3 regions of the Krasilnikovia sp. M28-CT-15 genome follow, and region 1 is predicted to be linked to each of the others. Evidence: riboswitches for the same ligand, from Rfam matches in the RefSeq annotation. Region 1 holds a riboswitch; each other region holds the start of a gene.
The links. A riboswitch is a leader RNA that binds a small molecule or an ion and turns the genes downstream of it on or off. The one in region 1 is predicted to bind S-adenosylmethionine.
Positions count from the first base shown of each region.

Region 2: another riboswitch for S-adenosylmethionine. It lies ahead of ACMCNO_RS20845 (ABC transporter substrate-binding protein); the one in region 1 lies ahead of ACMCNO_RS19935 (aminotransferase class V-fold PLP-dependent enzyme).
Region 3: another riboswitch for S-adenosylmethionine. It lies ahead of thrC (threonine synthase); the one in region 1 lies ahead of ACMCNO_RS19935 (aminotransferase class V-fold PLP-dependent enzyme).

Region 1 covers NZ_BAAGAK010000001.1:4,352,270-4,361,710, forward strand. Annotated here, with positions in the region: gene ACMCNO_RS19915 (hypothetical protein) at 1-586, opposite strand, end outside; gene ACMCNO_RS19920 (helix-turn-helix transcriptional regulator) at 586-1,353, opposite strand; gene ACMCNO_RS19925 (DUF2249 domain-containing protein) at 1,404-2,330, shown strand; gene ACMCNO_RS19930 (polysaccharide deacetylase family protein) at 2,423-3,109, opposite strand; gene ACMCNO_RS19935 (aminotransferase class V-fold PLP-dependent enzyme) at 3,223-4,512, opposite strand; SAM riboswitch class IV at 4,549-4,661, opposite strand; gene epsC (serine O-acetyltransferase EpsC) at 4,922-5,488, shown strand; gene cysK (cysteine synthase A) at 5,485-6,414, shown strand; gene ACMCNO_RS19950 (helix-turn-helix transcriptional regulator) at 6,515-7,483, shown strand; gene ACMCNO_RS19955 (S1C family serine protease) at 7,493-8,593, opposite strand; gene ACMCNO_RS19960 (putative zinc-binding protein) at 8,772-9,209, opposite strand; gene ACMCNO_RS19965 (TIGR04053 family radical SAM/SPASM domain-containing protein) at 9,250-9,441, opposite strand, start outside.
Region 2 covers NZ_BAAGAK010000001.1:4,565,099-4,574,539, forward strand. Annotated here, with positions in the region: gene ACMCNO_RS20805 (ATP-binding cassette domain-containing protein) at 1-465, opposite strand, end outside; gene ACMCNO_RS20810 (DUF4097 family beta strand repeat-containing protein) at 462-1,316, opposite strand; gene ACMCNO_RS20815 (YlcI/YnfO family protein) at 1,393-1,926, opposite strand; gene ACMCNO_RS20820 (hypothetical protein) at 2,160-3,251, shown strand; gene ACMCNO_RS20825 (M15 family metallopeptidase) at 3,517-4,536, shown strand; gene ACMCNO_RS20830 (flavin reductase family protein) at 4,582-5,097, opposite strand; gene ACMCNO_RS20835 (NADPH-dependent FMN reductase) at 5,094-5,606, opposite strand; gene ACMCNO_RS20840 (LysR family transcriptional regulator) at 5,896-6,810, shown strand; SAM riboswitch class IV at 6,893-7,004, shown strand; gene ACMCNO_RS20845 (ABC transporter substrate-binding protein) at 7,260-8,117, shown strand; gene ACMCNO_RS20850 (amino acid ABC transporter permease) at 8,153-8,929, shown strand; gene ACMCNO_RS20855 (amino acid ABC transporter ATP-binding protein) at 8,926-9,441, shown strand, end outside.
Region 3 covers NZ_BAAGAK010000001.1:7,090,588-7,100,028, forward strand. Annotated here, with positions in the region: gene thrC (threonine synthase) at 1-1,238, opposite strand, end outside; SAM riboswitch class I at 1,251-1,382, opposite strand; gene ACMCNO_RS32585 (ABC transporter permease) at 1,624-2,532, opposite strand; gene ACMCNO_RS32590 (alpha/beta fold hydrolase) at 2,529-5,417, opposite strand; gene ACMCNO_RS32595 (hypothetical protein) at 5,537-6,205, opposite strand; gene ACMCNO_RS32600 (AAA family ATPase) at 6,309-8,519, shown strand; gene ACMCNO_RS32605 (helix-turn-helix domain-containing protein) at 8,544-9,014, shown strand; gene ACMCNO_RS32610 (hypothetical protein) at 9,016-9,441, shown strand, end outside.

The DNA.
Region 1 (9,441 bases):
CGGCCCCGGCCAGCAGCGCCAGCAGCGCGGCCAGGAACCAGCGCGGCGCCGACGCGGTGCGCAGCCCCACGTGGGCCAGCTCGAGTCGTTCGCCCGCGATCGTCGCCACGACGAAGACCACCAGCCACGGCACGGTCTCGGCGATCGGGAAGCCGGCCAGCCACAGCAGCGTGACCGCGTACCAGGCGAACGCGCCGGCGACCTGGGCGAGCAGCGCGACGCCGGGCTGGCGCCGCCACAGCGCCCGGTAGACGCCGAGCAGGAGCACCGCGGCCAGCATGAGCAGCACGTGCCCGGCCGGGCCCGGACCGGCGGCCACCAGGACGGCGGCGCCCGCCACGGAGCAGGCCGGAGCCAGCAGGGCCCACCGGGCGCCGAGCGCGACCGCGCGTTCCAGCGCGATCAGCGTGCCGACGAAACCGAACACCATCACCGGGCCGTGCGCCTGCTCCACCGGCGCCGCCGGTGCGGGCACCGGGACGCTCAGCAGCAGCAGGGCGGTGTACAGCCCGGTGACCAGGGACAGCCCGCCGGCTGCCAGGACGGGCAGCCGCCACGCGACCGGCAGGCGGGGACCGGCGTTCATCAGCCGGCCGCACCGGGCGGGGCCTGGGAGGACCCGGGGGCCGGACGCCGGGCGGGGCCCCGGTCGGCGGGCGGCGCGGTCGTCGGCAGCGGCAGGCGGATCACGCAGGCGTGCGGGGCGCCGAAGGGCTCCAGTACGGCGTCGTCGCCGCCGACCCCGTGGTGGCCGAGGGCGCCGCGCACGACACCGAGGTGCAGCCCGCACATCGCATCCGGGTTCTGCCCGACCAGTTCCAGGAAGGGACACGTACGCAGGTGCACTTCGACGGCACCGTCCGGCTGGGCGGGCTGGCGCTCCGGCTCGAAGCCGAGCCCGGTCAGGACGGCCGACACCGTGTCCACCGGGTCGTCCTGGGGCGGGCTGACGGCGGCGAGCCGCCGTCCCCAGTCCTGACCCACCCGGGCGGCAGCCTCGCGGACGTCGCCCCCGGCGGCTCCGGGCAGGTGATCCAACAGCGCGGTCGCCAGCGCCCGGTACGGCGCCGGAGCGGGGTCGGCGGCGGTGGCGCGATAGCGCCACGCCGGGCGGCCCGGTGCGCCGCCGCTGGCCCGCGCCTTGACCAGCAGTCCGGCATGCACCAGCCGGTCCAGGTGGGCGCGGGTGGTGGACAGGTGCTGCCCGGTGTGGGCGGCCACGTCGGCGGCGGTCAGCCCACCGGCGGCGGCGCGCACGAGGCCGAGGATCTCCACCCGGCTGTCGGAGCCCAGGGCCCGGTGCCGATGAGTGTTGATCGTCTCGCCGTTAGGCCCTTTCCGTTCGGTTTCCACGGTGCTTAACGTTATAACGTCAAACAACGTTAAAACCAGTGGAGGGTTCCATGTCACAGCCAGACCGCGCCGCCAACCAGCGCGCCGCCGATGCTGTGGTGCGCCATCACACCCAGCTGGCCACCACCCTGGCCGGTCATGTGGCCGACCTGCTGCACGCGGCCGAGTTCGGCGCCCTGCGCCACGTGTGGCGGCGGCGCAACGCGCTGGCGGCGTGGCTGCACGACGAACTGCTGCCGCACGCGTACGCCGAGGAGGCGGCGCTGTATCCGGCCGCCGCGGACGAGCCCGAGGGCAAGCTGCTCGTGGAGGGCATGCTCGGCGAGCACCGTGCGCTCACCGCGCTGGTCGACGAACTGGAGGCGGCCACCTCCCCGGTCGTTGCCGCGGGCGCCGCCCGGGCCCTCCAAGCGCTGTTCATCGCCCACCTGGCCAAGGAGAACGACCTGGTCGTCCCGCTGCTGATCAGCACCGGGAAGGTCGATCTGGCCCGGCTGCTCGACGGGATGCACGACCTCATCGGCGGCCAGGCGGAGCCGGGAACCGGCGGCCAGGCGGAGCCGGGAACCGGCGGCCAGGCGGAGCCGGGAACCGGCGGCCAGGCGGAGCCGGGAACCGGCGGCCAGGCGGAGCCGGGAACCGGCGGCCAGGCGGAGCCGGGAACCGGCGGCTGCGGTGGCGCCTGCGGCTGTGGTGGAGACGCCGCGGATGCGGCGCAGGCCACGGCCGCGGTGCTGACCATCGACCCCCGGCTCGACGTCCGCGACCTGCCGCACGGCGAGCGGCACGCCCGCGTTCTGGCGGAACTCGACACGCTGCCGGCCCACGGGGCGCTGGTCCTCGTGGCCCCGCACGCCCCGCGTCCGCTGCTGGCCGAGATCGACGCCCGCTACGGCGGGCAGATGGCAGCCGAGTGGCTCCAGGACGGGCCGGACGTCTGGCAGATCCGGCTGCGCCGGGCCCCCGCGGTGCTCTGAGATCGGCCGCCCGGCCCGGCCACCCGGCCCGGCCACCCCGCTCCTGGCGGCCACCTCCGCAGTGGCCGCCACGGGCACCCCTCGCGCCCGGCTCAGCCCCGGAAACCGGGCCGGCTGCAGCCGGGCACCGGCGCGAACCGGTAGCCACGGGCCCGCAGCACCGGCAGCAGCCGCTCAAAGGCCAGCACCTGCGCCCGGTTGCCGCTGCGCTCGGCGTGCAAGGTCACCACGGCGCCGTCGAACACCGTCCGCTGGACGGTCGAGACGATCTTGTCGACGTCCGTCCAGCCCGCCGGGATGAAGACCGGCCGACGGCTGGTCCGGCCGACGGTGCGCAGCACCTGACGCATGCCCAGGCTCCGGCCGATCTGCTCGATGGCGGGCGAGGTCGCCCAGCCCGGCGGGCGCCAGCAGTTGCTGGCGTAGGGCTGCAGCGCCGCCCGCCCGTTCACCAGCTCCCGGCGGACCTGGGCGGCGGTCATCCCGGTCAGCCACCGGTGACTGTAGGTGTGGACGCCGATCACATGGCCTGCCGCGGCCGCGCGGGCCACGATCTCCGGCTGCTTCTCGGCCGACCTGCCGACGAAGAACAGGGTCACCTGGGCGTGGTACGCGTCCGCGGCGGCCAGCAGCTCCGGGGTCCACTCCCCCGGCCCGTCATCGAAGGCGAAGTACACGGTCTTCGACGCGGCACGCGCCGTCGCGGCCGCCGCCGGGGCGGCCCCGAGCGTCACCGCGGAGATCACAGCCATCGCCGAACGCAGCCATCGAGCCCTCATGCCCGCCAGTGTCCGAACTTGACCACGATCTGACGGAGCCCGAACGGTTGTCGTCGGGTTGCGCCGGTCGGCGCAACCCGGCGACCCGCCACGGCAGCGGGGCCGCCACCCGATCAGCCGGACGCGGGCCGGCGGCGTCCCGCGATGTCCGCGACCCCGGCGACGAGCCGGTCGACGTGCTCCGCCGTGGTCCCCGCGCCGATGCTGGCCCGGACCGCCGTGGCGGTCGTGACCGGCGTGTCGGCCAGCAGCCGCCGGGTCAGCGGGTGAGCGCAGAACAGGCCGTCACGTACCCCGATGCCGTGCTCGTCGGCCAGCCGCCGGGCCACCTCCGCCGAGTCCAGCCCGGCGACCGCGAACCCGGCGATGCCCAGCCGCGGATGTCCGGGACCGAACAGGGCCAGCCGGTGCACACCCGCGATGCCCGACAGCCCGGCGTCCAGCCGCTCCAGCAGCCACCGCTCGTGCCGGGCCAGGTGTGCCCAGCCGCCGGCCGTCACGGCGGAGCAGACCGCGGCCAGCGCCACCACCCCGACGAGGTTCGGGGTGCCGGCCTCGTGCCGGGCCGGACCGTCGGCCCAGCGGACCGCCCCGTCCGCGGCGACCTGCCGGGAGGCGCCGCCGCCGCGCAGGTACGGCTCGGCGGCGTCGAGCCAGTCGGCGCGGCCCGCGAGCACCCCGGCGCCGAACGGCGCATACAACTTGTGGCCGGACAGCACCAGGTAGTCGGCGCCCAGCGCGGCCATGTCCACCGGGCCGTGCGCCGCGAGCTGGGCGGCGTCCACGACCACCCGGGCGCCGCGCTGGTGCGCCACCCGGGCGATCTCGGCGACCGGCCACACCTCCCCCGTGACGTTGCTGGTGGCGGTCACCGCGACCAGCGCGGGCCCGGGCCGTCGCAGCGCCCGCTCCACCGCCGCGACCGCCTCGTCCGGCGTACGCGGCAGCGGCAGGCGCACCGCCCGGCGCCACGGCAGCAGGTTGGCGTGGTGCTCGCCGACGAACGTGATCACCGTGGTGCCCGCGGGCACCACGTGGGCCATCAGGTTCAGCGCGTCCGTGCTGTTGCGGGTGAAGATCACCTGGTCGCCGGGGCGGCAGCCGACGAAACCGGCCACCGTGGCGCGGGCCTGCTCGTACGCGCGGGTGCACTGCTGCGACAGGGCCCCGGCTCCCCGGTGGACACTGGCGTACGTCGGCAGCAGCCGGGTGACCGCGTCGGCCGCCGCGACCGCGCAGGGGGCGGTGGCCGCGACGTCCAGGTTCGCGTACGGCAGCGTGCGACCGTCGGCGACCCGGACGCGAGTGTCACCGCCCAGCACCGCCAGGGGATGTGGCGCCGCAGCGGCGACCGGGGTGAGCTGGGTGGGCGGCACGAGGGTAGGGACCGTGGCTGGATACACGTCTGCTCCGTGTGGGTGTCCGGGACCGGCCCTGCCGATCCGCGCTTGCCCCACCGCTGCGGTGGGGCCAGGTCGTCCCCGGAGGCACCCCGCCGCGGATGGAGGGTTGCCGACCAGCCAGCCGGGGCTTGTCGCTGGTACTCAGGACCACTGCGCACGTTACCTGACGACGGGATCCGCCGCGCCAGGGCCGAGCGACCCTGTCCGGTGCGGTTCTGCGCCCGTACCGTCGGCCGGCATGACCCCACCGCACCGGCGCCTGGCCGGCCACCGCTTCGCGGTGCCGATGACCGGCCCGCACGTGCGGCGCGTCTTCGACGAGTGGTGTCCACGGCGCTGACGGCGCCGCCGCGCGGGGCACGGTGCGCCGTCACCCTCCCTCGTCGCGACCGTTCCCTGGAGGACAGACGTGCTGGACGACCTGCGCGCCGCGTGCCGACGCGACCCCGCCCTGTACGGCACCCGTGTCGTGGAGGCGGTGCTCTACCCGGGGCTGTGGGCGCTGTGGTCGCACCGCCTCGCACACCGCCTGCACCGTTGGCGGGTGCCCCTGCTGCCCCGGGCGCTGTCGCAGCTGACCCGGCTGCTGACCGGCGTGGAGATTCACCCGGGCGCCACGATCGGCCGGCGGCTGTTCATCGACCACGGCGCGGGTGTCGTCATCGGGGAGACCGCCCGCGTCGGCGACGACGTGACGATGTACCACCGCGTCACGCTCGGTGGGCGGGGCTGGTGGCGCGACGCCGACGGCGGCCGCCGCCATCCCACCGTCGGCGACCGGGTCGTGCTCGGCGTCGGCGCCACCGTGCTCGGGCCGCTGCACATCGGCGACGACGCCGAGATCGGCGCGCACTGCCTGGTGCTGGCCGACGTTCCGGCCGGGGCCCGGCTGCGGGCACCCGCCGCCGTCGCCCGGGCCCGTACCCCCAGCCGTCCCCGGCGTCGTGCCGGTACCCGACCTGGAGCTCTGACGTGATCTACCGTGACGTGACCGAACTGATCGGCCGTACCCCGCTGGTGCGGTTGTCCCGCTTCGACCCCGACCTGCCGGTCCGGTTGCTGGCCAAGCTGGAGTCGGGCAATCCCGGTGGCAGCGTGAAGGACCGGATCGCCGTGGCGATGGTCGACGCCGCCGAACGCAGCGGCGAACTCGTCCCCGGTGCGGCGATCGTGGAGGCGACCAGTGGCAACACCGGCATCGGGCTGGCGATGGTCGCCGCCGCCCGCGGATACCGGCTGACCCTGACCATGCCGGAGAGCATGAGCGCGGAGCGGCGCGCGCTGCTGGCGGCCTACGGAGCGCGGCTCGTGCTCACCCCGGCCGGTGCGGGGATGGCCGGTGCGGTGCGCCGCGCGTGGGAGATCGCCGGCGAGCAGCGGGCGTTCCTGCCCCGCCAGTTCGACAACCCGGCCAACCCGGAGGCGCACCGGCGGAGCACCGCGCGTGAGATCTGGGACGACACCGGCGGCGACGTCGACGTGCTGGTGGCGGGCGTCGGCACCGGCGGCACGATCACGGGGGTCGGCCAGGTGCTGAAGGAGAAGAACCCGGCGCTGCACGTGGTGGCCGTCGAGCCGGTCGAGTCACCCGTGCTGTCGGGCGGGGATCCGGGCCCGCACGGCATCCAGGGCATCGGCGCGGGCTTCGTGCCCGAGGTTCTCGACCCCACCGTCTACGACCGGATCATGCAGGTCGATGTCGCGCAGGCCCGTACGGCGGCCCGCCGCCTGGCCCGCACCGAGGGGCTGCTCACCGGGGTGTCCAGCGGCGCCGCGCTGTCCGCCGCGGCGGCCCTGGCACATCAGCCGGAACACCATGGACAGACCGTCGTGGTGGTCCTGCCCGACGGCGGCGAACGCTACCTGAGCACGCCGCTGTTCGCCGCCGCCGACCCGGGGTGACGGTACGGGCATGGACTGATCTTCGCAGGACTTGCCCACCCGGCATCTTGACCGGCTCGTGCATCCGGCGCAGGCTCACAGATGCCGGCGACGGGACATCATGGAATCGGACTTCGAAAGCCACAGCCTCGACCAGATCGAGGAGTACATCGCTGCGGCATACGCATCGATACGGTTCACCACCGACAACAAGGAGCAGAACCACTTTCGGGCGACCCGGAACACGCTGGGACCGGTCAGCCTGGATCTGCTCGACTACGGTTTCGAGGCGGGTTACGCCGTCGAGCCGTTGGGCCGCATCGCCCTGTTCGGTGTGGAGTCCGGCGCGTTCCCGCATGTCGAGACGGACGGCGTGCGGGACAGCCACGGCGCGGGTGAGGTGTTCCTGGCCGCTCAGCCCGACCGGCCGTATGCCGGCCGCCAGAGCCGGGCGCGGTTCAGCATCACCATGCTGGAGCCGTCATTGCTGTCCCAGGTGGCCGCGACCCCTACCGGCACCCCGGTGCAGTTGACCGGCTACCGGCCGATCTCCCCCGCCGCGGGGCGCAATCTCATGCGCACCATCGCCTTCCTGCGCGACCGCGTCATCACCGACCCGGCGCTGCGGGACTCCGCGTTGGTCGCCTCCACCGTGCCCCAGTTCCTGGCCGCCGCGGTGTTGAGCACCTTCCCTCACACCGCGCTGACCGAGCCCACCGGCCGGGACCGGCACGACGCCAGCCCCGCCACCCTGCGACGCGCCATCGCGTTCATCGACGACCACGCCCACCACGAGATCACCGTCGCCGACATCGCCGCGGCGGCCCGCATCTCGATCCGTACCCTGCAGGACGTCTTCCGCCGTTACCGGGGCACCACCCCGATGGGCTACCTGCGCCAGGTCCGGCTCCAGCAGGCCCACCAGGAGCTGCTGGCCACCGACCCCGACGCCGGAGCCACGGTCATCCAGATCGCCGCGAACTGGGGCTTCTTCCACGCCGGCCGCTTCGCCCACTACTACCGCGCCGCCTACGGCTGCCTTCCGGCCCGCACCCTGCAACGCGACACGCCCGGATCGAGACACCGGTGACCGGGCGGATCAGGGAGCCGGTGCCAGGATCACCGTCGCCTCGGCGGACCGGCCCGCGCGGGTGTAGCCGAGCACGACGCGGTCACCCGGGTTCCGGGTCAGCGTCAGCGCGGCGATGTCGTCGGTGCTCAGGACCGGTTGACCGTCCGCTGAGGTGATGATGTCGCCCGGCCGCAGACCCGCGTTGGCCGCCGGTGCGCCCGGCACCACCGACCGCACGTAGGCACCGCGTGGCTGCCCTCCCGGCTCGGCGGGCGGCACCGTCACCACGCTGAACCCGAAGTACGCGTGCGTGACCCTCCCGGTCGCGATGATCTCCTCGGAGACGGCCTTCGCCAGATCGACCGGGATCGCGAATCCGAGTCCGATGCTGCCCCCACCGGAGTCCGGCACGGTAGCGCCCGCCGAGGGGACGCCGATGAGCTGACCCGCACAGTTGACCATGGCGCCACCGCTGTTGCCCGGGTTGATGGCGGCGTCGGTCTGCACGGAGGACACCAGCAGGGCCGTCTCGCCCTGCTCGCCCGGCACCTCGATGGTGCGGTCCAGGGCGCTGACGATCCCCGACGTGACCGTGTTCGACAGGCCGAGGGGCGCGCCGAGGACGACCACCGGTTGACCGACCACGACGTCGCCGGAGGAGCCGTACGGGATCACCGGCAACGGCGGCTGGCCGTCGACCTTGATGACCGCCAGGTCGGTCTTGGGGTCGCGCCCGGTGATCACGGCCGGTACCGACCGGCCGTCGTTGAACAGGACGCTGACCTGGCCACCGTCGGCGGCCAGAGCGATCACATGGTTGTTCGTGAGAATGTGCCCGTCGCTGCGGATCACCTCGCCGGATCCGGTGCCGCCCGCCCGGCCGTTCGTCGCGGAGATCGTCACGACGGTCGGGAGCACCTGATCGGCGACCTGGGTGGCCGGGCAGACGTTCGCCTGGTCACCGGCGGCCAGGGTGCTCTGCCGTGGCCGGTTGGTGCCGACGATGGCGGCACCGAGGATCCCACCCATCAGCAGCGCCGTCGCCGCACCCGCCCAGATGCGCCAGTGCCCGCCGTGTCCACGACCGGGCGCGGGCGATGCCTCCCCCAGGCCTGGGGCCTCGCTCACGGTGCCCACCTCCTCGAACGCCGTCGCCGGTGATCCGCCGGGCACGCCGGGGCGCGTGGCGGATCCACCCCCGCCGCCCAGCAAAGTCCCGTTCGGGGGACGAGACATCCTCCAGAGAGGGTGACCGGGCTCCAGAGAGGCTGACCGGGGGTGGCGGCGCGAGGCGGGTGGGTCGGCCTCAGGCGGCGGCGGCCGGGTCGGGCTCCGGGGCGGTGGCCAGGGCCGCGGCGGCCTCGGCGACCACCGGCAGCAGCCGATCGACGTCGTCGTCCTCGAAGTCGGCATGGCGGCGTTTGCGGACACCGTGCTCGCTGAGCACGACGTGGCGCTCGGCGTCCAGCCCGTGCCGCCGCAGCGTGGCGAGGACACAGACGAGGGGGCAGCCGTCCAGCGCCAGGATCGGGCGCCCGGACCGCGCCAGGCGCAGCAGCGACGGCACGTCCCCGCCCAGCCCGGCGATGCACGACATCTCGGCCGCTTCGAGCCGGTCGAGCCGGATCGCGAGCGCGTTGGCCAGCTGCGCCGCGCTGGAGCACCCTGAGCACGAGTACACCAGGGGCAGGTCGTCCTTCGGGCGGCCGGTGCGCCGCACCGGCGCCGCGGTCTCGTCACTCATGGCGTCCTCCGTGGTCGTGGATCGTCGGGGCCGACGGTGATCAGGCGGGCACCAGCGCCGCCAGGTCGTCGGGGAACGGGAACGAACCGGGCTGGTAGACGCAGGCGGGTTCCTCGGCGTACATGTCGGCGGTGACCGCGTACGCGCGGGCCCGGGAGCCGCCGCACACCGTACGGAACTCGCAGGCGCCGCACCGGCCGCCCAGCCGTCCGGGGTCGCGCAGCGCGGTGAA
Region 2 (9,441 bases), 210 kb from region 1:
CAGGGTCATCGCCAGGTCGAGACGCCTGCGCATGCCCCCGGAGTAGGTCACTGCCGGCTTGTTGCCCGCCTCGGTCAGGTCGAACCGGTCCAGCAGCTCGGCGGCGCGCCGCCGGCCCTCGCCGCGGGCGAGGTGGTGCAGGTTCGCCATCAGCAGCAGGTTCTCCTCGCCCGTCAACAGGGTGTCGACCGCGGAGAACTGGCCGGTGACACCGATCGCGGCGCGTACCGCGTCCGGTTCGCGGGCGAGATCGTGCCCGGCGACCTGAACGTCTCCGGCGTCCGCACGGGCCAATGTGGACAGGATGCGCACCGTGGTGGTCTTCCCGGCGCCGTTCGCGCCGAGCAGCGAGAAGACCGTTCCCTGCGGCACGTGCAGGTCGACATGGTCGAGTACGACATGGTCGCCGAACGTCTTCCGGAGCCCGGTCGCGGCGATCGCCGGTCGGGATGCGGTGATGGTCATGGTTTCCCCTCCAGGGCACGGCGGATGGTGATGTCGCCGTACGAGGTGCGGCCGCGCACCTCGACGGTCCGGTCGGCCTCGCCGGGCGAGGTGGCGTTGTCCATCAGGTTGCGGACCTGCCCGAATCCGGTGTTGACCTCGAGCCAGGCCGCGGTGCCCTCGGCGATGCCGATGTCCAGGTCGCCGCAGGCGGTCCCGAGCAGGACCGAACCGCTGGCCACCGCGCCGAGGCGGATGCTGCCGTTGGAGGTCTTGGCGTCGACGCCCGCACCGGCGCGTGCGATGTGGATGTCGCCGTTGGCGTTGCGCACCCGCGCGTCGCCGGTGACGGCGTCGATCGTGGTCTCGCCGTTGGAGTTCTTGACCACCGCGGCACCCTCGACCTCGCCGATCTGGATCGTGCCGGTGCCGGTGGAGACGTCGGCGTCGCCGGTGATGCCGTCGGCGGAGATGTGCCCGGCGCCGGTGTGCACGCGCAGCGGGCCGGTCCGTTCCAGCCGGACGTTGCCGGTGGTCTTGAGCCGGCACTCGCCGAGGCTGCCGGCACTGCGCAGGTCGCCCATCTGCAGGTGTGCGGACACCTGGGAACCGGTGGGCAGGTCGATGGCCACGTCGACCGACCTGGTCTTGCGGGAGAAGTCGAACACGCGCTTGGGCCCGGTGACCTGGAGCGTGCCGTTGGTGAACTCGACGCGGACCTGCTGGGCGGCCTGCACGTCGGACTCGTCGGCGTCGTCGCTGGGGCGGATCTCGACGACGGTGTCGGTGCGGTCGCTGGCGGCGATCCGTACCTCGCCGACGCTGAGTTCGAGCGTGACGGAGATCGGTTCGGGCGTCTCGTACTGTGGCATGGTTGTCCCCGCATCATGGGTGGGTGGGGCGTCCCCGCAGGCCGGGGACGCGGTGGAGGGAAAGCGCGCGGTGCGGCTAGCGCACCCAGCCGGTGAAGCCCTGCTTGGTTCGTTTCCCGCCGCCGCGGGGCTCGGGCCGCTGCTCGGAGTCGGGCCGCTGCAGGGCGGCGGCCGCTGCCCGGACCAGCCAGGCGTTGACCGAGCGGCCCTGGTTGGCTGCGGCCTCCTCGATGGCGGCCTTGAGCTGCTCGGGCAGGCGCACGTTGATCCGCGCGGCGGGGCCGTCCTCGGCGATCAGCGGGCCGCCGTCGGGCGCGCGGTCGGCGGTCGCCGCGGCGTCCTCGGCCGGGAGCGCGAGTGGCTCGGTGGGCGGTGGGGTCACGACGAAGTTCGGATCGCGTCCGCGCAGGCGCAGCTCCACCGAGCCCGGGGCCAGGTCCCGGGTGATCTCGTCGGCGGCGGCCGACAGCGCGTCCAGCAGCGTCATCCGGATCGCCGACTCGAGCGACCCGCTCAGGCGCTCGACCAGCGCACGCGTCTCCGCACCGCCGGCTTCGGCAAGCGTGGCGAACTCACGCCCGAGGTTGCTCACATACGAGGTCAAGTCCATGGTGCCATGGTGGCACACGGATGGCACCACCGCAAGCCATTCTGGCTCAGGATGGTGCCAGGTTGGCACCGATCGCGGTCACCGACGTCTCCGTACGGTGCCGTCGGTGTCCCCCGGCCCCGCACCCAGGCCGCGGGAGCGCCCCCCGAAACCGGGCCGCCCCGCACACAGGCCGCGGAAGGCCCCCGAAACCGGGCCAGCACCCCGGTCGCTGCTGCGGCACAATGGCCGCCATGCGTGTCCGAGCAGCCGTCGTCACCACGGCCGTCCTCCTCGCCGCGACCGGCTGCAACGACGAGCCGACCAGGGTGTCCGGCGCTCAGCCGCCGATCGCATTCCCGTCCGCACCCGGACAGAGCGCCGGCCCGCCGGCCGGCGCCGGATCGGCGGGCCCGGCGACCACCCCGCCCGGCCCGGCGCCATCGACCACGGCGACGTCCGCGGCCCGGGCGGCCACCGCTGCCTGCGACCCGGTTCCGGCGGGCAGCCACTGGCGCGCCACCGTCTCCCGGCTGCCCCGGCATCCCCGGTCGGCCACCTACGTGGCCAGCATCGGCACCGGCGCCGCCCTGACCGCCGACTTCGGCTCGGGGCAGTGGGACGGCGGCCCGATCGGCATCCCGGTGACCGTCGCGCGGGCCGGCACCGCCCGCGTCCCGGTGCGATTCGAGTACGCCGACGAAAGCGACCCCGGCCCGTACCCGATTCCCCGCAACGCCAAAGTCGAGGGTGGTCCCGGCGCCAGCGGCGACCGGCACATCATCGTCTACGACCCCGCGGCCTGCCGGGCGTACGAACTGTTCGACGCCCACCCCGCGGGCAACGGCGGCTGGCGGGCCGGGTCCGGCGCCGTCTACAACCTGCGCAGCCAGCGGCTACGCCCGGACGGCTGGACGTCCGCCGATGCCGCGGGCCTGCCGGTCCTGGCCGGGCTCGTCCGGTACGAGGAGGTCGCCGCGGGCCACGTCGACCACGCACTGCGCATCACCGTGCCGCGCTCGCAGGCGGCGCACCTGTGGCCGGCCCGCCACGACGCCGGCCGCAAGGACCCGGCGCTGCCCCCGATGGGGCTGCGGCTGCGGCTGCGGGCCGGCGTGGACCCGAACCGCTTCCCACCCCAGGCCCGGGCCATCGTGCGGGCCCTGCAACGCTACGGCGCCGTCGTGGCCGACAACGGCTCCGCCTGGTACGTCAGCGGCACGCCCGACGAACGGTGGAACAACGACCAGCTGCACACGCTCAAGCGGCTCACCGGCGCCGACTTCGAGGCCGTCGACGCCACCCGGCTGATGGTCAACCGGAACTCGGCGGCCGCGCGCGGGTAGCCGGGGGCGGGCGGCGAGGCAACCGGCCCGCTCCGCCTCGGGGACCCCGGCTGCACCCGCCGGGCCTCAGTGTCGTCTGGAACCTCGGGGCTCAGCCGTGCTCTCACGCCGGCGCCTGGCCCGGGCGGACTCACGCCGGAACGGACCGGTGATTCGCCCGCTGCCCAGCCCTGACTGACCAGGCGGAGGGGCATACCCAGTGGCGAGACGACCGGACGTTCGACCGGACAGGCAGCACCGGGCCCGATCCCGGCGACTTCTCACCGTGGCGATCACCGCGTCGCTGGCGGCAGGTCTGGTGGCCGCCGCACCCAGCCCGGCCTCGGCTCAGGTCCCGCGCAGCGCGCAGCGCTGGGCCTCGCTGATGCACCGCAGCCTCACCCCGACCCCGCAGTATCTGCGGGTCCGCAAGACGCTGACCGCCGAGCGGGCCAGCCTCGCGACCCGGTCCCGCCGGGTCACCACGGCCCGCAGCGCGCAGAACGCCGCGCAGGCCGCGCTCACGACGGCCGTCGCCACCGACGCGGCCGCCCGTACCCGGTACGTGCTCGCCAAGGAGGCGCTGACCAGTGCGCGAAACCGGCTGATCGTGGTGTCGCTGCAGCGGCCGCGCGACGCCGCCGCAGTGACCCGGGCGAAAGGCGCGGTCTCCGCCGCCGCGACGGCGGTGCGCAACCACCGGGTGCGGGCGCGCACCGCTGGGACCGCGCTGACAACAGCACGGGCCACCTCCCGGCGCACCACGGTCGCGCTGGACCGGGCGATCGCCAGGTGGCGCACCAAGTCCGCGACGGTCCGGACGTATCAGCGCAGGCTCATCGCCCTCGACCACTCCGCCGAGATCGCCGCGCAGGCCGCCGCTATCAGCCGCGGCGTCGTCACGGAGGTCCAGGCGGGGTTCACGGTCGCCGACACCACCACGGTCAACGGCATCACCGTGCACAAGAGCGTCGCGTTCGCGTTCCGGCGGATGCTCAACGACGCACAGAGCCACGGGATCGCGCTGTCCGGTGGCGGGTTCCGGACCAGGCAGCAGCAGATCGAACTGCGCCAGATCAACGGCTGCCCCGACATCTGGACCGCGCCGGCCTCGTCGTGCCGGGTGCCGACCGCGATTCCCGGCCGGTCGTTGCACGAGGTCGGCCTGGCTGTCGACCTCACGTCCGATGGCGCGTCGCTCACCAGGAACAGCGCCGCGTTCCGGTGGCTGACCGTGAACGCCCGCAAGTACGGGTACGTGAACCTGCCGTCGGAGCCGTGGCACTGGTCGATCACCGGCGCCTGATCGCTGTCCCATGTCGCGGCGGCACCGCCGGCGCCCCCCGTACCGTCACTGGTCGCTCTGTCGCTGGATCCGGCCGAACCGGCTGCGGTGGAAGACCAGCGGCGAGCGGTCGCTCACCCCGGCGTGATGCGCGGCCAGCAGGCGGAGCAGCACGATGGTGTGGTCACCCGCGAGCACCTCACGATGGATGGTCGTCTCGAAGTGGGCCAGCCCGTCGTCGAGCGTGACCGCACCGAGCGGCGTCGCGGTCAGCGGCAGTCCGTCGAATCGCCGCGCGGGAGCTCCCGCCAGCTGGCGGGCCACCGTGGAGTGATGGTCCGCCAGGATCGTGACGCCCAGGTGCACCGCGCGACGCAGGTCGGGCCACGTCTTCGAGGCGTTGGCGATGGAGAACGACACCAGCGGCGGGTCCAGGCTGACCGAGGTGAACGAGCTGGCCGCCAGGCCCACGGGCACACCGTCGACCAGCGCGGCGACCGCCACCACCCCGCTGGGGAAGATGCCGAACACCTCGCGCAGCCGCAGATGGTCGAGGTCCTGATTGGTACGCAACGCGGTCATGCGCTCCCCTCCCGGGTCCGCAGGTGAGCGTCGACGACGGGTCTCGTGGCCGCCAGCCAGTCGGCGTAGGCGGCGGGGTCGTCGTGGTGCCGGTCGATGACGAACAGCCCCCGTCCCGGCACGGTCGCGCCGAGCTCGGTGAGCACCGGCCGCAGCGTCAGCTCGGCCGCCAGCTGGTGTTGCGGACCGGCGCCGAGCAGCAGCGGCACGGCGAGGCCGCGCAGACCCGTCCCGCCCGCGAACCGGTCGAGGAAGAGTTTGAGCAGGCCGGTGTAGGTGCCCTTGTAGGTGGGGCTGGCCGCCACGACGAGGTCCGCCGCGCCGACCTCGTCCACCAGCGCGGCCACCTGCGGGTCCGCCCAGTCCAACAGCGCCGGGCCGAGCGTGGCCAGGTCGACGGTCAGGTCGGGGTCGTGCCCGGCGAGTTGCCGGGCGACGTACCGCGCCGCCGCGAGGGTGCGGCTGGCCGGGCGCGGGTTGCCGGCCACGACCGCGACGCGGGCGCTCACGACGCCACCGCCACTGCCGTGCCCTGGACGATGTGGCCGGTGGTGTTCATCACGGATGCGGCGAAATGCAAGGGTCGATCTGCCATACGTCACTCCGGTACGACGGGGCGGTCTCGGTACTCGGATGGAATGGGCCGGACCGGCATGGACGAGGGGGTTGTTCGGCCGATCACCAGCATGTACCCAATGACTATAGAGTTAGTAGGATATTGCCGCGCAAGCGGTTCCCTGGAAGGCGTTGCCGATCACCCGGACGCCATCTCCGATCACCCCGGCCCCGGAGTGCACCATGCGCATCGAACAGCTCGAATACCTCACCGCCGTGACCCGCTTCGGCTCCCTGCGCCGCGCCAGCGAACAACTGCACGTCTCCCAGCCGGCCCTCAGCGAGGCCATCCGCAAGCTCGAACGTGAACTCGGCGTGACACTGCTCGACCGGCACCGCTCCGGTGCGCGGATCAGCCTGGCCGGCCGGGAACTGCTCCAGCCGATCGTCGACGTTCTGGAGTCGGTCGCACGGCTCAAGGCCACCGCCGGCGACCAACTGGCCGCGCGACGGCTGTTGCGCATCGGCACCGTCAACGCGGGCACCGCCTCGCTCGTGCTGCCCGCCGTACGAGCCTTCCAGGCGGCGTACGCGGGCGCCGCGGTCGAGGTGCGCAACCTGCAACAGGACGACATCCACGTGTCGCTGGCCGAAGGCACCCTGGACCTCGGCCTGGTCAACCTGCTCGACGGCGACGACGTACCGCCCGGCCTCGAACCCACTCCCCTGCTGCTGGGCCGTCCGGCCGCGGTGCTGCCCGCCAGCCATCCGCTCACGGCACAGTCCGAGGTCTCGGCGGACGACCTGCGCGCGGAACGCTTCGTCGCGATGCGCTCCGGCTACCTCATGTACCGCTTCGCCCACCGCCTCTTCGGCTCCGACCTGCCCGCCGCGTGGCACTCCACCGACGGCGCCGAGATGGGCAAGATGATGGTCGCCGAAGGCATCGGGCTCACCGTCCTGCCGGACTACAGCGTCCTCGGCGATCCGCTCGAACGCGCCGGCATGATCGTGACCAGACCGCTGGCCGGCGACACCACGGTGATCACGATGACCGCGTTGCACCGGCGACGCGCCCGGGTGCTGCCCGCCGTCCAGCAGATGCTGGGTCACCTGCGGGAGCAGGCGCGGCAGCCGTTGCAGGCGCGCACAGCCTGACCGGCGGAGTCAGCGCAAAGGTCGTGAGCGTGGTCATATCGGCTGGACGATCCACCGACCCGGGCTGCTAGCCTCGTCGGCAGGTCATGAGCGCCAGCATCAAGCCCCGGCTTGCTGGCCGGCAACCCTCCTCCGCGGTGGGGTGCCCCGGGTGAAGACCAGGCATCGGAGCACGCTCCGTGCAAGCGTGGCCTGGCCCCCCAGGTCAAACCCGACCTAGGAGAGCAATGATTTCCCGCCGCTGTGCCGCATCGCCAGACGCCGGCCCGATGCCGGCTCTGACCCGGCGGCGGCACATCGACATGATGCGGGTGTGCAGCGCGGCGTGTCGCCGCGCCACCGCGCGTTAAGCGCACCGCACCCCGCTTCCCTTCCCGCGGTGGGCGCATCTCGCCGTCCGACCGGACCCTTGTGCCCGCCGCACCGATCACCCCTTCTCGGAGAACCCTGTGCGATTCCTGCCTGCCCTCACCCGGGCCGCCGCCCTCGCCGCCGCTGCGATCCTCGGCGCCACCCTGCTCACGGCGTGCGGCGACGACACGAAGTCCGGCTCAGCCGACAACCCGTACGGCCTGCTGCAGCCCGGTGTGCTGCGCACCGGCACCCTCACCGACGCCCCGCCGAACGTCTACCTCAAGGACGGCAAGTTCACCGGCTTCGACAACGACCTGCTCACCGCGGTCGCGGCCAAGATCGACCTGAAGGTGGAGTTCGTCGGCACCGACTTCGCCGCCCTGCTGTCGCAGGTCAACAACCACAAGTTCGACGTGGGCAGTTCCTCGATCACCGTGACCGAGGCTCGCAAGAAGACGGTCGACTTCGGCAACGGATACGACTTCGGCTACTTCGGGCTCGACGTCCCGGCGAACTCCTCGATCACCGGCTTCGACCAGCTGACCGGCAAGCGGGTGGTGGTCGTGCAGGGCACGGTCCAGGACGACTACGCCACCGGCAAGGGCCTCAACCCGGTACGGGTGCCCGACTACAACGGCGCCGTCAACCAGCTCAAGGCGGGCACCGCCGACGCCTGGATCGCCCCCGCGGAGATCGGCGAGAAGTCGGCCGCGGACAGTGGATCCAAGATCAAGGTGGCGGCCAAGCAGCTCAGCCCCGCCCCGACCGCGTACGCGGTGGCGAAGGGCAACGACGCGTTGCGCGCGGCGCTGAACACCGGCCTCGACCAGGTCATCGCGGACGGCACCTGGAAGCGGCTGCAGGAGCAGTACTACCCGGGCCGCCCGATCCCGGCCGGTTTCACGCCGGGCAGTGGTCAGGCGGCGCCGTCCGCGTCCGCGTCGGCGTCCTGACCGGTGACGACTGAGCGGGGGGCGGTGACCGGCCGATGGAATCGGTGAGCACGCTGTGGGAGACGTTCTTCGACTGGCCGTCGATGCGCGCCGCGCTGCCCGAGATGCTGACCGTCGGGCTGCGCAACACGCTGGTCCTGGCGGTCTCCGCCGCCCTGCTCGGCTCCGTGCTGGGCCTGCTGCTGGCCGTCGCGGGGATCTCGCGGACCCGCTGGCTGCGCTGGCCCGCACGCGTCTACACCGACGTGTTCCGCGGCCTGCCGGCCGCGGCGACCATCCTGTTGATCGGGGTCGGCCTGGCACCGCTCGGCATGGAGATCTGGGGGCCCAACCCGTACCCGCTGGGCATCCTCGCGCTGTCTCTGATCGCTGCCGCGTACATCGGTGAGATCTTCCGGTCCGGCATCCAGTCCGTGGAGGCCGCACAGCTCGAAGGGGCACGCGCGCTGGGCTTCTCCTGGGCCGAGGCGATGCGCCTGGTGATCATTCCGCAGGGGATCCGCCGAGTGCTGCCGGCCTGGGTGAACCAGCTGATCGCGCTGATCAAAGACTCCAGTCTGGTGTACTTCCTCGGGCTGGTGGCCAGCCAGCGGGAACTGTTCCGGATCGGGCAGGACCACGCGGCCACCACCGGCAACGAGTCCGCGCTGCTGCTGGCCGGGCTCTTCTATCTCGCGCTGACCGTGCCGCTGACGCACGCGGTCAACTGGATCGACCAGCGGCTGCGCCACGGCCGCCAGGTGAGCGTCCCCGCGGCGGACGACGACGAAGAACCCGCGCTGTCCGGCGCGGGAGCGGGGAGCGAGCGATGACCGGTTCGGTGAGCCTGAGCCTGCGCGACATCCACCTGGCGTTCGGGTCGACCAAGGTTCTGCGCGGCGCGGACCTCGAGGTGGCCCGCGGGCAGACCGCGTGTGTCATCGGCCCCTCGGGGTCGGGCAAGTCGACGCTGCTGCGCACCATCAACCGGCTGATCGAACCGGAGCGCGGCGACGTGCTGCTGGACGGGCGCAGCGTACTGCGCGACGACCCGGACCGCCTGCGGCAGCGGATCGGCATGGTGTTCCAGCAGTTCAACCTGTTCCCGCACATGAGCGTGCTGCGCAACATCACCCTCGCGCTGCGCAAGCTCAAGGGGCTCTCCGAGGACGAGGCCGTGGCGCTCGCCCGCAGTCAGCTCGAGCTGGTGGGGCTCGCCGCGAAGGCCGACGCCCGTCCGGCGCACCTGTCCGGCGGGCAGCAGCAGCGGGTCGCGATCGCCCGCGCGCTGGCGTTGACGCCGCAGGTGATGCTGTTCGACGAGGCCACCTCCGCACTCGACCCC
Region 3 (9,441 bases), 2.7 Mb from region 1:
GGCTTGATCCGGTGCGTGGGCCCCACCCGGTCGGCGACCGCGTCCAGCGTCTTGAGGCCCTCGCCGGTGTTGAACACGACCGTCTCGGCCTCCGGGTCCAGCCGCCCGCTGGCCACCAGCTTCTGCAGCACCGCGACCGTGACCCCGCCCGCGGTCTCCGCGAAGACCCCGGTCGTACGGGCCAGCAGCTGGATCCCGGCGCGGATCTCGTCGTCGTCGGCGTAGTCCATCCAGCCGCCGGTACGCGTCACCGTCTCGATCGCGTACGCCCCCGCGGCCGGATCACCGATGTTGAGCGACTTGGCGATGCCGGTCGGCTTCACCGGCACGACGGTGTCCGACCCGTTGTGCAGGGCCGTGGCGATCGGGTTGCAGCCAGCGGACTGGGCGCCGAACACCTTCCACCCGCCCGCCGGAGCTTCGACCAGCCCGATCTCGACCAGTTCCGTGAACGCCTTGTCCACCTTGGTCAGCAGCTCCCCACTGGCCATCGGGATGACCACCTGGGCCGGGATGCGCCAGCCGAGCTGCTCGGCCACCTCGTACCCGAGGGTCTTGGAACCCTCCGCGTAATACGGCCGCACGTTGACGTTGACGAACGCGGTGTCCTCGTACTCGTCCGTCTCGACCAGCTCGCTGCACAGCCGGTTCACGTCGTCGTACGAGCCGTCGATGGCGACGAGCTGGCCGCCGTACACGGCAGTGGTGACGACCTTGCCCTGCTCGAGGTCGCCGGGGATGAACACGACCGACGGCGCTCCGGCCCGGGCGGCGTGCGCGGCCACGCTGTTGGCCAGGTTGCCCGTCGAGGCGCAGGCGAAGCGGGTGAAGCCGAGCCCGCGGGCGGCCGTCAGCGCCACCGACACCACCCGGTCCTTGAACGAGTGCGTCGGGTTGGCCGAGTCGTCCTTCACCCACAGCGGCGCCCGCAGCCCGATCGCGGCGGCCAGGGCGGGCGCGCTGACCAGCGGGGTCAGCCCCGGGTCGAGGGTGACCCGCTCGGCCGGGTCCTGCCCGGCGGGCAGCAGCGCGGCGTAGCGCCAGATGTTCTGCGGGCCCGCCTCGATCTGCGCGCGGGTCACCCGGGCGAGCGCGGCCGGATCGTAGGCGATCTCCAGGGGGCCGAAACACTCGTAACAGGCATGCTGCGCGGCGAGGGGGAATTCCGTCCCACAGCCGCGACAGACCAGGGCGCGGGCGGGGCTGGTGGAGACTGGGGCGTCGACGGTCGACGTCATGGCGAGGCCTTCCTCTCATCTTTCCCCGGCGCGACGCGCGGGGACGGAATTAGCACCTGCCGCACGTCTGGCCTCGTCATCGAGTCGAGTGCGGTGGTTGCCGGGGCGTCATCGGGCCGTTCCCTCAGCCCCTCTGGATGAGGTATGCAGTTGTGCCGCCAGCTTACGGGGTGTGCGGGTCATCCTCACCCTGTGATCCCGATCTGTGAGCGTCCTCTCGGGCTTTAGGACTTTTTGGTCGCACGTTCGTCGTGCGCCGGACCGTCGCTCCCGCCGAGACCGGGCGCGGGGATCCATTCGCCTGGCGGCTCATGAGCGGATCCCCGCACCCTGCCAGGTCCGTGCGACCACAACCGCAGGTCCGTGCGACCACCACCCGCGAGGGTCAGCTGGTGACGTCCTTGCGGGTGAAGCGCCAGAAGGCCAGGCCGATGAAGACCGTGGCGTAGCAGAGGGCGGCGATCGCGCCCTTCGCCAGGTCTGCCGTCTGCATCGGGGTCGAGAGCAGCCCTTGCCAGGCGTCGGCGTAGTGGGTGGGTAGCACCGTGCGCAGGTTTCCCAGGGCGGTGATCTGGTCCAGGATACTGGAGAGGATCCAGAGCAGGACGGCGCCGCCCACCGCGCCCAGTGCCGCGTCCGTCAGCGTGGAGAGCAGGAACGCCAGCCCGGCCACGATCAGCATGGTCGTCGCCAGGTAGGCCAGGATCGCCAGCAGGCGCAGCACTCCGGGGCCCGGTGGGATCTGGGCGGCGATCGTGCTGCCCAGGGGGTGCCAGCCGTAACGCAGGGTGCCGATCAGCAGGGCCGTCCCGGCCAGGGTGAGCAGGGCCAGCAGCGAGTAGGCCAGGGCGACCACGAGCTTGACGCCGAGCAGGCGGGATCGGGGTACCGGCACGGCCAGCAGGTAGCGCAGGGTGCCCCAGCTCGCCTCGCTGGCGACCGTGTCGCCGCAGAACAGCGCGACCACCACGATGAGCAGGAAGCCCGCCGAGACCGCGATGCTGAACAGCGCGAAGTTCAGGCCGCTGGAGGTGGCCAGGTCGACCAGGCTGGCGAACGCCCCACCGCGCCGCCGCCCGTCGTCGTCACCGTCCCCGCCGAACTCGAAGGCCAGCAGAATGATCAACGGCAGCACGACCATGAAACCCAGGGCCAGTTGCGTACGCCGCCGCGACGCCTGCCGCCGTACCTCCGCCAGGATCGGCAGGGTCGCCGACGGCCGGTAGCCGGCGACGACGCCCAGTGACCCGAACTTGCCGGTCACCTGGCCGCTCAGCTCCCGCTGCCCGCTCATCGGTCACCACTTCCTCGCGAGTTGTCGCCCACCAGTGCCAGGAAGGCGTCTTCGAGACGGCGCCGGGGCACCACCCGGTCCACGCCGACCCCGGCGCGGACCAGCGACGCCACCACCTCGGTGCGCGGGGTGCCGTTCATGTCGACGATCAGGCCGGTGTCGCCGTCCGGGGTGACCGACCGGACGTCCAGCTCCGCCAGCACCCGGGACGCGGCGGGCACATCCGAAACCTCCAGCAGCACCGACGGGGAGTCCCCGACGATGTCGGAGACCGGCCCGGCGGCCACGATCCGGCCCTTGTTGACCACCACGGCGTGCGTGCAGGTCTGTTCCACCTCGGCCAGCAGATGGCTGGAGACCAGGACGGCCCGCCCGTCGGTGGCGTAGCGCTGCAGCACCCGGCGCATCTCCGCGATCTGCGGCGGGTCCAGCCCGTCCGTGGGCTCGTCGAGCACCAGCAGCTCGGGCAGGCCCAGCATGGCCTGGGCGATGGCCAGCCGCTGCCGCATGCCGTGGCTGTACGTCTTCGTCCGGCGGTGCACCGAGTCGCCCAGCCCGGCGATCTCCAGCGCCTCGTCGAAGTGCGCGTCCGCCTCCGGCCGCCCGGTGGCCCGCCAGTACGCCCGCAGGTTCTCGTACCCGCTGAGGTGCGGCAGGAAGCCCGGCCCCTCGACGAGCGCCCCGACCCGGGACAGGATCGGCGCGCCCGGCACCAGCCGGTGCCCGAAGACGAGCGCGTCCCCCTCGGTCGGCAGGGTGAGGCCCATGAGCACCCGCAGCGTGGTGGTCTTGCCCGCCCCGTTGGGCCCGAGCAGGCCGACGACCTGGCCCCGCTCGACCGTGAAGTCCACCCGCTCCACCGCCACGAACCCGTCCCCGTACGCCTTGCGCAGGCCGCGGACCACCAGCGGGGTGTCGGCGTACTCGTCGATCGTGGGGGTGTGCGTCCGGCGGCCCCGGCGGCGGCGCACGGCCAGGAGCACGACGATGGCCAGCGCGATCGCCGCGGCCAGCCCGGCCAGGACATACCACCAGATCGAGTCCGGGTTCGGGATCGGGGTGCCGGTCACCGTGGGCAGGGTCAGCGCCGGGTCCACCGCGACCGTGTACGTGGTCGGCTGCGCGGGGGCGAGGAACGCCTGGTCACTGGTGGCGACCACGACGCGGACGGTGTGCCCGGCGTCGATGCGCCGCACGATGCCGGGCAGGGTGACCGCCACCGGCGCCGCGGCGGCGATGTCACTCGGCAGGCCGGTGAGCCGGACCGGGGCGACCAGGCCGCCGCTGAGCGTGGCGGCGCCGCCGGGATCCACGTCGTAGAGCTTGAGGAACAGCACCGCCGTGCCGGTCGGGGACGCGGCCCGCAGCCGCACCGTCGGCGCGCCGACCACGTCGATCGCGGTGGACACCGGAGCGGACTCGAACCGCGCGTGCTGGCCGGGGATGTCCCCGGCGACCCCGCCCAGCAGCGTGCTGAGCTGGCCGCCCGTGCCGGGCAGCGACGAGATCGCGGCCGGCGTGCCGTTGGGCGGGTTGGCGATCCGCTGCGCCGCGCCCACCAGCGCCACCTCGGTACGGCCCGTCCCGGCCAGCCCCGGGTACGCCGGAGTCGAGTAGCCGTTGGTGACCAGGCCCCGGTCCGTGGCGCTGAACCCGGCCACCCGCGAGTACGTGAAGCTGGTCGCAGGTGCCGCCCCCGCGCCGCGCACGTAGTGGTCGAGCCACTGCGCGGTCAGGAAGCGGGTGCGGTCGGAGTCGGACTGCGGGCCGTCGCCGCCGTCGTGGCCGCCGGTGAACCAGGCCACCCGGACCGGGGTGCCGGTGGCGGCGATGCCGCGGGCGTTGGCGTCCGCCTCCGACAGCGGGAAGAGGGTGTCCACGGCTCCCTGGACCAGCAGGGTCGGTGCGGTGATCTTGTCCAACACCGGGCCGGGGCTGGAGCGACGCAGCAGGGCCAGGGTCGCCTCGTCCGGCGTCCCGGCGGAGGCCAGCCGCAGGTAGGCGGCGCAGACGTCCGGGGCGAACCGGCCACAGGCCGGGTCGACTGCGCCCCGGGATCCCGCGGGTCCACGCCCACCGGCCGATCCGTTACCGCCAGCCGGTCCGTTATCGCCAGCCGGTCCGTCCCCGGTGGACGGTCCGCTGGACGGCTCCTCGGCCCCGGGGGCGTCGGCTGCGGCACCGGCCGCGCCGAGGGCGGAGGCGCCCGCGGCGGCGCCGTTGCCGAAGAACAGCCCGGCCCAGCCCTTCTTGAACACCCCGGTGGCCGACGTGTCGGCGGACTGCGGGAGGAACGCCCGGCCCAGGTCGTTCCAGGTGATCAGCGGGACGATGGCGTCGACCCGCCGGTCCGCGGCGGCCAGCAGCAGGGCGAGGGCGCCGCCGTACGAGCCGCCGACCACGCCGACGCGGGGGTCGCCGGGGGCGTCCGTGCGCACCTCGGGGCGGGCGGCCAGCCAGTCCAGCAGGCGCGCGGCGTCCTTCACCTCGTAGTCGGGGCTGTCCAGGTGGATCTGCCCGCCGCTGCGGCCGAAGCCCCGGGCGGTCCAGGTCAGGACCGCGTACCCGCGCCCGGCCAGGTCCTGGGCGTTCTCGCGGACCGAGTCCTTGGTGCCGCCGAAGCCGTGCGCCAGCAGCACCGCTGGGACCCGTCCGGAGCGGTCCGCGGGCAGGTAGAACCGGGCGTCCAGGTCCACCGGCTCGGTACCCGACGGACCGGACAGCACGGTGATCCGCAGGTCACTGCTGGTGTAGGCGGCCTGCTCGGGCCACGCGGCCCAGCCGACCAGCGCGGCGACGAGCGCGAGGACGGCCGCGCCGGCCACGAGGCGGCGGCGGGCCGGCCGGGGCAGCGCACGGCGCAGCCTGCTCGGGAGTACGGGCATGCGGGCAACGCTAGCCGCGCCCGGCTGAGCCCCCGCTGAGAACGCCCCCAGCCCCGCCGGTCGGCGCCGTCAGCAGCCCCGCCGGTCGGCGCCGTCAGCAGCCCCGCCGGTCGGCGCCGTCAGCAGCCCTGGCGGTCGGTGTACCGGAACTGCAGCGGCTCGGCCATCCCGGCCTGGACCAGGGCGACCCGGTCGTCCTTCATGCCGAACAGCAGCGCGTAGTCACCGTGCGGGGCCAGCCAGGCGGTGGCGCCGGTCCAGTCGTCGAGCTGCTTGCCGCCCGGGTAGCCGCGCTTGACGTCGGCCAGAGCCGTACCGATCTTGGCGCCCTTCGCGGTGGTCGGCCCGGCGTCCCGCACGCTCAGGTAGAGCAGCCGGCCCTTGAAGAAGACGAGGTCGGGCGAGCCGTACTTGGCCAGGCCGGTCGCGCCGGTGTAGCCGGTGCAGGACTTCTTGGCGCCCGCCCCGGTGATCAGCCCGGCGGACTTCAGGGTCGCCTGGGGCACACCGATCTTGTACGGCCCGAGCCCGCCCGCGCTGATCGTGGTGTCGCCGGTCGCCGGACGGGGGGCGCCGCTGCGGTTCGCGGTGCCGTCCGGGTTCTTCGTGAACGCGGGCTTGGCCGTACCGGTGGCGGGCGGCTCGGTGGGCTCCGGTCCTCCCACGCCCGCCTCGGCGGGTACCGACCCGGTGGGGGACGGGGCCGCCGTGGGCTTGTCGTGGGAGCAGGCGGCCACGCTGAACAGGGCGAGTGCGGCGGCAGCGAGGACGGTACGGCGGAGCCTCATGGGGGTGCCTCCGGGCGGACGAAGGGAGCGGGCGGGCGTACGGGCGAGCCGGTCGGCGATAGCGTGTCAACCTAGTCCCTCACGCTTCCCGGAGGCTCCCGCGGTGCCAGACGATCTCACGCTGACCGTCACCTTGCGACCGGCGGCCCTCGATGCCCGCCGCGGCATCGTGCGGCTGCATCCCGAGGTGATGGCCGCGCTCGCGGTCCGTCCCGGCGACCCGCTGCGGCTCACCGGGACGCGCACGACGGCGGGCATCGCGGCGCGCGCCGAGCCGACCGCCAGCCGCGCCCTGCTCTACGCCGACGACCTCACCCTGGGCAACCTCGGCATGCGCGACGGCGGCCAGGTGACGGTCACCCCGATCCCGGTGACCGAGGCGCGCCGGGTGACGCTCACCGGGCCGCCCGAGATCGTCGCGGTGGTGTCGCCCGAGATGCTGCGGCTGGCGCTGCTCGGCAAGGTGGTCACCGCGGACGACGACGTGTCGTTGCTGCCACAGGACGTGATGCCGGACGCCGCGCACCGGTCGCTGGTCGAGGCCGCGCGGCGCAGCCTCGCGAACCGGGTCGGGTACGCGTGGACGAGCACCCTGCTCACGGTGGTCGCGGTGGACGGCGCCGACGCTGCGCTGGTCACGATGGACACCGTGGTGGGCTGGGATGGCGGGCACTTCTCCGACGCCGCACGGGGCACCGCCTCCACTCCCGCGTCGCCCGCGCACGCGCCCGCGTCGACCGACCCCGAGGTGCCGCCGCCCAGCATCGACGACCTGCCCGGGCTCACGGCCCAGGCCAAGGAGCTGACCGAGCTGCTGGACCTCGGTTTCCACCACCGCGAGGTGCTGGGGCGGCTCGGCACGACCGTGTCGCTCGGGGTACTCGTGTCGGGCCCGGCCGGATCGGGCAAGTCGGCGCTGGTGCGCGCGGTCGCCGCCGGGGTCGGCGCACGGGTACTGACGGTGTGGGCGCCGGAGCTGGCCGCGCTGACCAACGACGGTGCGGCCACCCGGCTGCGCGGCCTGGCCCGGGACGCCCGGGCGGGCGAGGCGTCCGTACTGCTGATCTCGGATGTGGAGGCGCTGGCGCCGCGGGAGCAGCCCGGCCCGCTGGCGACCGTGTTCCGGCAGGTCCTCGCGGAGCTGCTCAAGGCCGGGGTGGCCGTCGTGTGCACCACCAGCCGCCCCGAGTCGGTGGACCCGTCGCTGCGCGACCCCGACCTGCTGGCGGTGCAGCTCGCGGTGCCGTTGCCGGACGCCGCGATGCGGCGCGAACAGCTCGGCGTACTGACCCGGGGGATGCCGCTGGCCGAGGACGTCCGGCTGGACGACGTGGCCGGGCGGACTCCCGGGTTCGTGGCGGCCGACCTCGGTGCGTTGGCGCGTGAGGCCGGGGTCCGCGCGGCCCTGCGCCAGAAGGAGTCGAGCGCACCCACGGTGACGATGGCGGACTTCGAGGCGGCGCTGGACGTGGTGCGCCCCACCTCCATGGCGGAGTCCACCCTGGAGGTCGCCGCGGTGACCCTGGACGAGGTCGGCGACATGGCCGAGACCAAGCAGGTGCTCACGGAGTCGGTGCTGTGGCCGCTGACGTATCCGGACACGTTCGCCCGGCTGGGGGTGCAGCCACCACGCGGGGTCCTGCTGTACGGCCCGCCCGGCTGCGGCAAGACGTTCCTGGTGAAGGCGATCGCCGGTACGGGCAAGGCGAACGTGCTCTCGGTCAAGGGCGCGGAGTTGCTCAGCAAGTGGGTGGGCGAGAGCGAGCGCGCGGTCCGGGAGCTGTTCCGCCGGGCCCGGGAGGCCGCTCCGACCCTGGTCTTCCTCGACGAGGTGGACGCCCTGGCCCCGGTACGCGGCCAGGCCACAGACGGCGGCACCACGGACCGGGTGGTCGCCGCGCTGCTCACCGAGCTGGATGGCGTGGAGACGCTGCGCAACGTCGTGGTGATCGGCGCGACGAACCGGCCCGACCTGGTCGATCCGGCGCTGCTGCGCCCCGGCCGCCTGGAGCGGCTGGTGTACGTGCCGCCGCCGGACGCGGACGCCCGTACGTCGATCCTGCGGGCCGCGGCGCACGCGGTGCCGCTGGACCCCTCCGTCGACCTGGCTGCGCTCGGCGCCGACCTGGTCGGCTTCTCCGCGGCCGACTGCGCCGCGCTGATCCGGGAGTCGGCGCTGGCCGCGATGCGCGAGTCGCTGGAGGCCACCACGGTCACCGGCGCACACGTGGCGGCGGCCCGGACACGGGTCCGCGCCTCCCTGGACGCAGCCCAAGTCGCATGGCTGGCCGCCTACGCCGAGAAGGCCGGGTAGTCGTCAGGCGCGTAGCGTGGAACCGTGCCCGGCCACGCCGCTCCAGCGGACCCACGGTTCGGCGTTGAGCTGCGCCGCCTGCGCGCCGGGCGCGATCTCTCCATCCGGGACTTGGCCAAGCGCGCCCATTACGGAAAGACCTACATCCACGATCTGGAGACCGGCAAGGCCCGTCCGTCAGCGGCTGTCGCGGCCCATCTCGACGCGACGCTGGAAACAGACGGCACGCTGAGCGCGCTCGTACGCGAACCAGGCTACGGCCTGTCCCCCGACGACTGGAACCGCCTGGACGCCGTCGCGGCATGCCCTCGCCGCGTCGATCGCGCGACCGTGGACGCCCTCGCGGGCGTGCTCTCGCAGACCCGCCGCCTGGAGGACGCGCTCGGCATCGGCGCCGTCCTGGCACCGGTGACTGCCTGCCACCGAGCGACCGGTCCGGGCCGCCGCTCTGCTGGACCGCGCGGTCGGGCTGGCGGTCGAGGCGGGCAACGGTGACGTGGCGGCCACCGCCCTGTCCTTCAAGGGCCACGCCGCTTACCTCGCCGGTCAGCCCGGCGCCGTGGTCACCCTCTCCGAGGCCGCCCGTCGCGACCCGACGGTGTACATCGGCCAGCGCGCGTACGACGCCCTCCAGGCCGCGCGTGGTCGCGCCATGTTGGGCGAGACAAGCGAGGTCCTGGGCCTGCTGTCGTTGGCCGCCGACGAGGACGCCGAAACCGCCGCATACGCCGGTCCCGTTCCGGACTGGCACTACTACCGCACGCCCGAGTTCTTCCTGTTGGAGCGCGGCCTGGTCTACGCCCACCTGGGACGGGCGACCGACGCCCGGACCTGGGACGTCCGCGCGGTCGAGTCCCTCAGCAACGGCCTCGGGTCCATGCCCGCCGACATGCGCGAGTCCGAATGGACTGCGGACTACCTG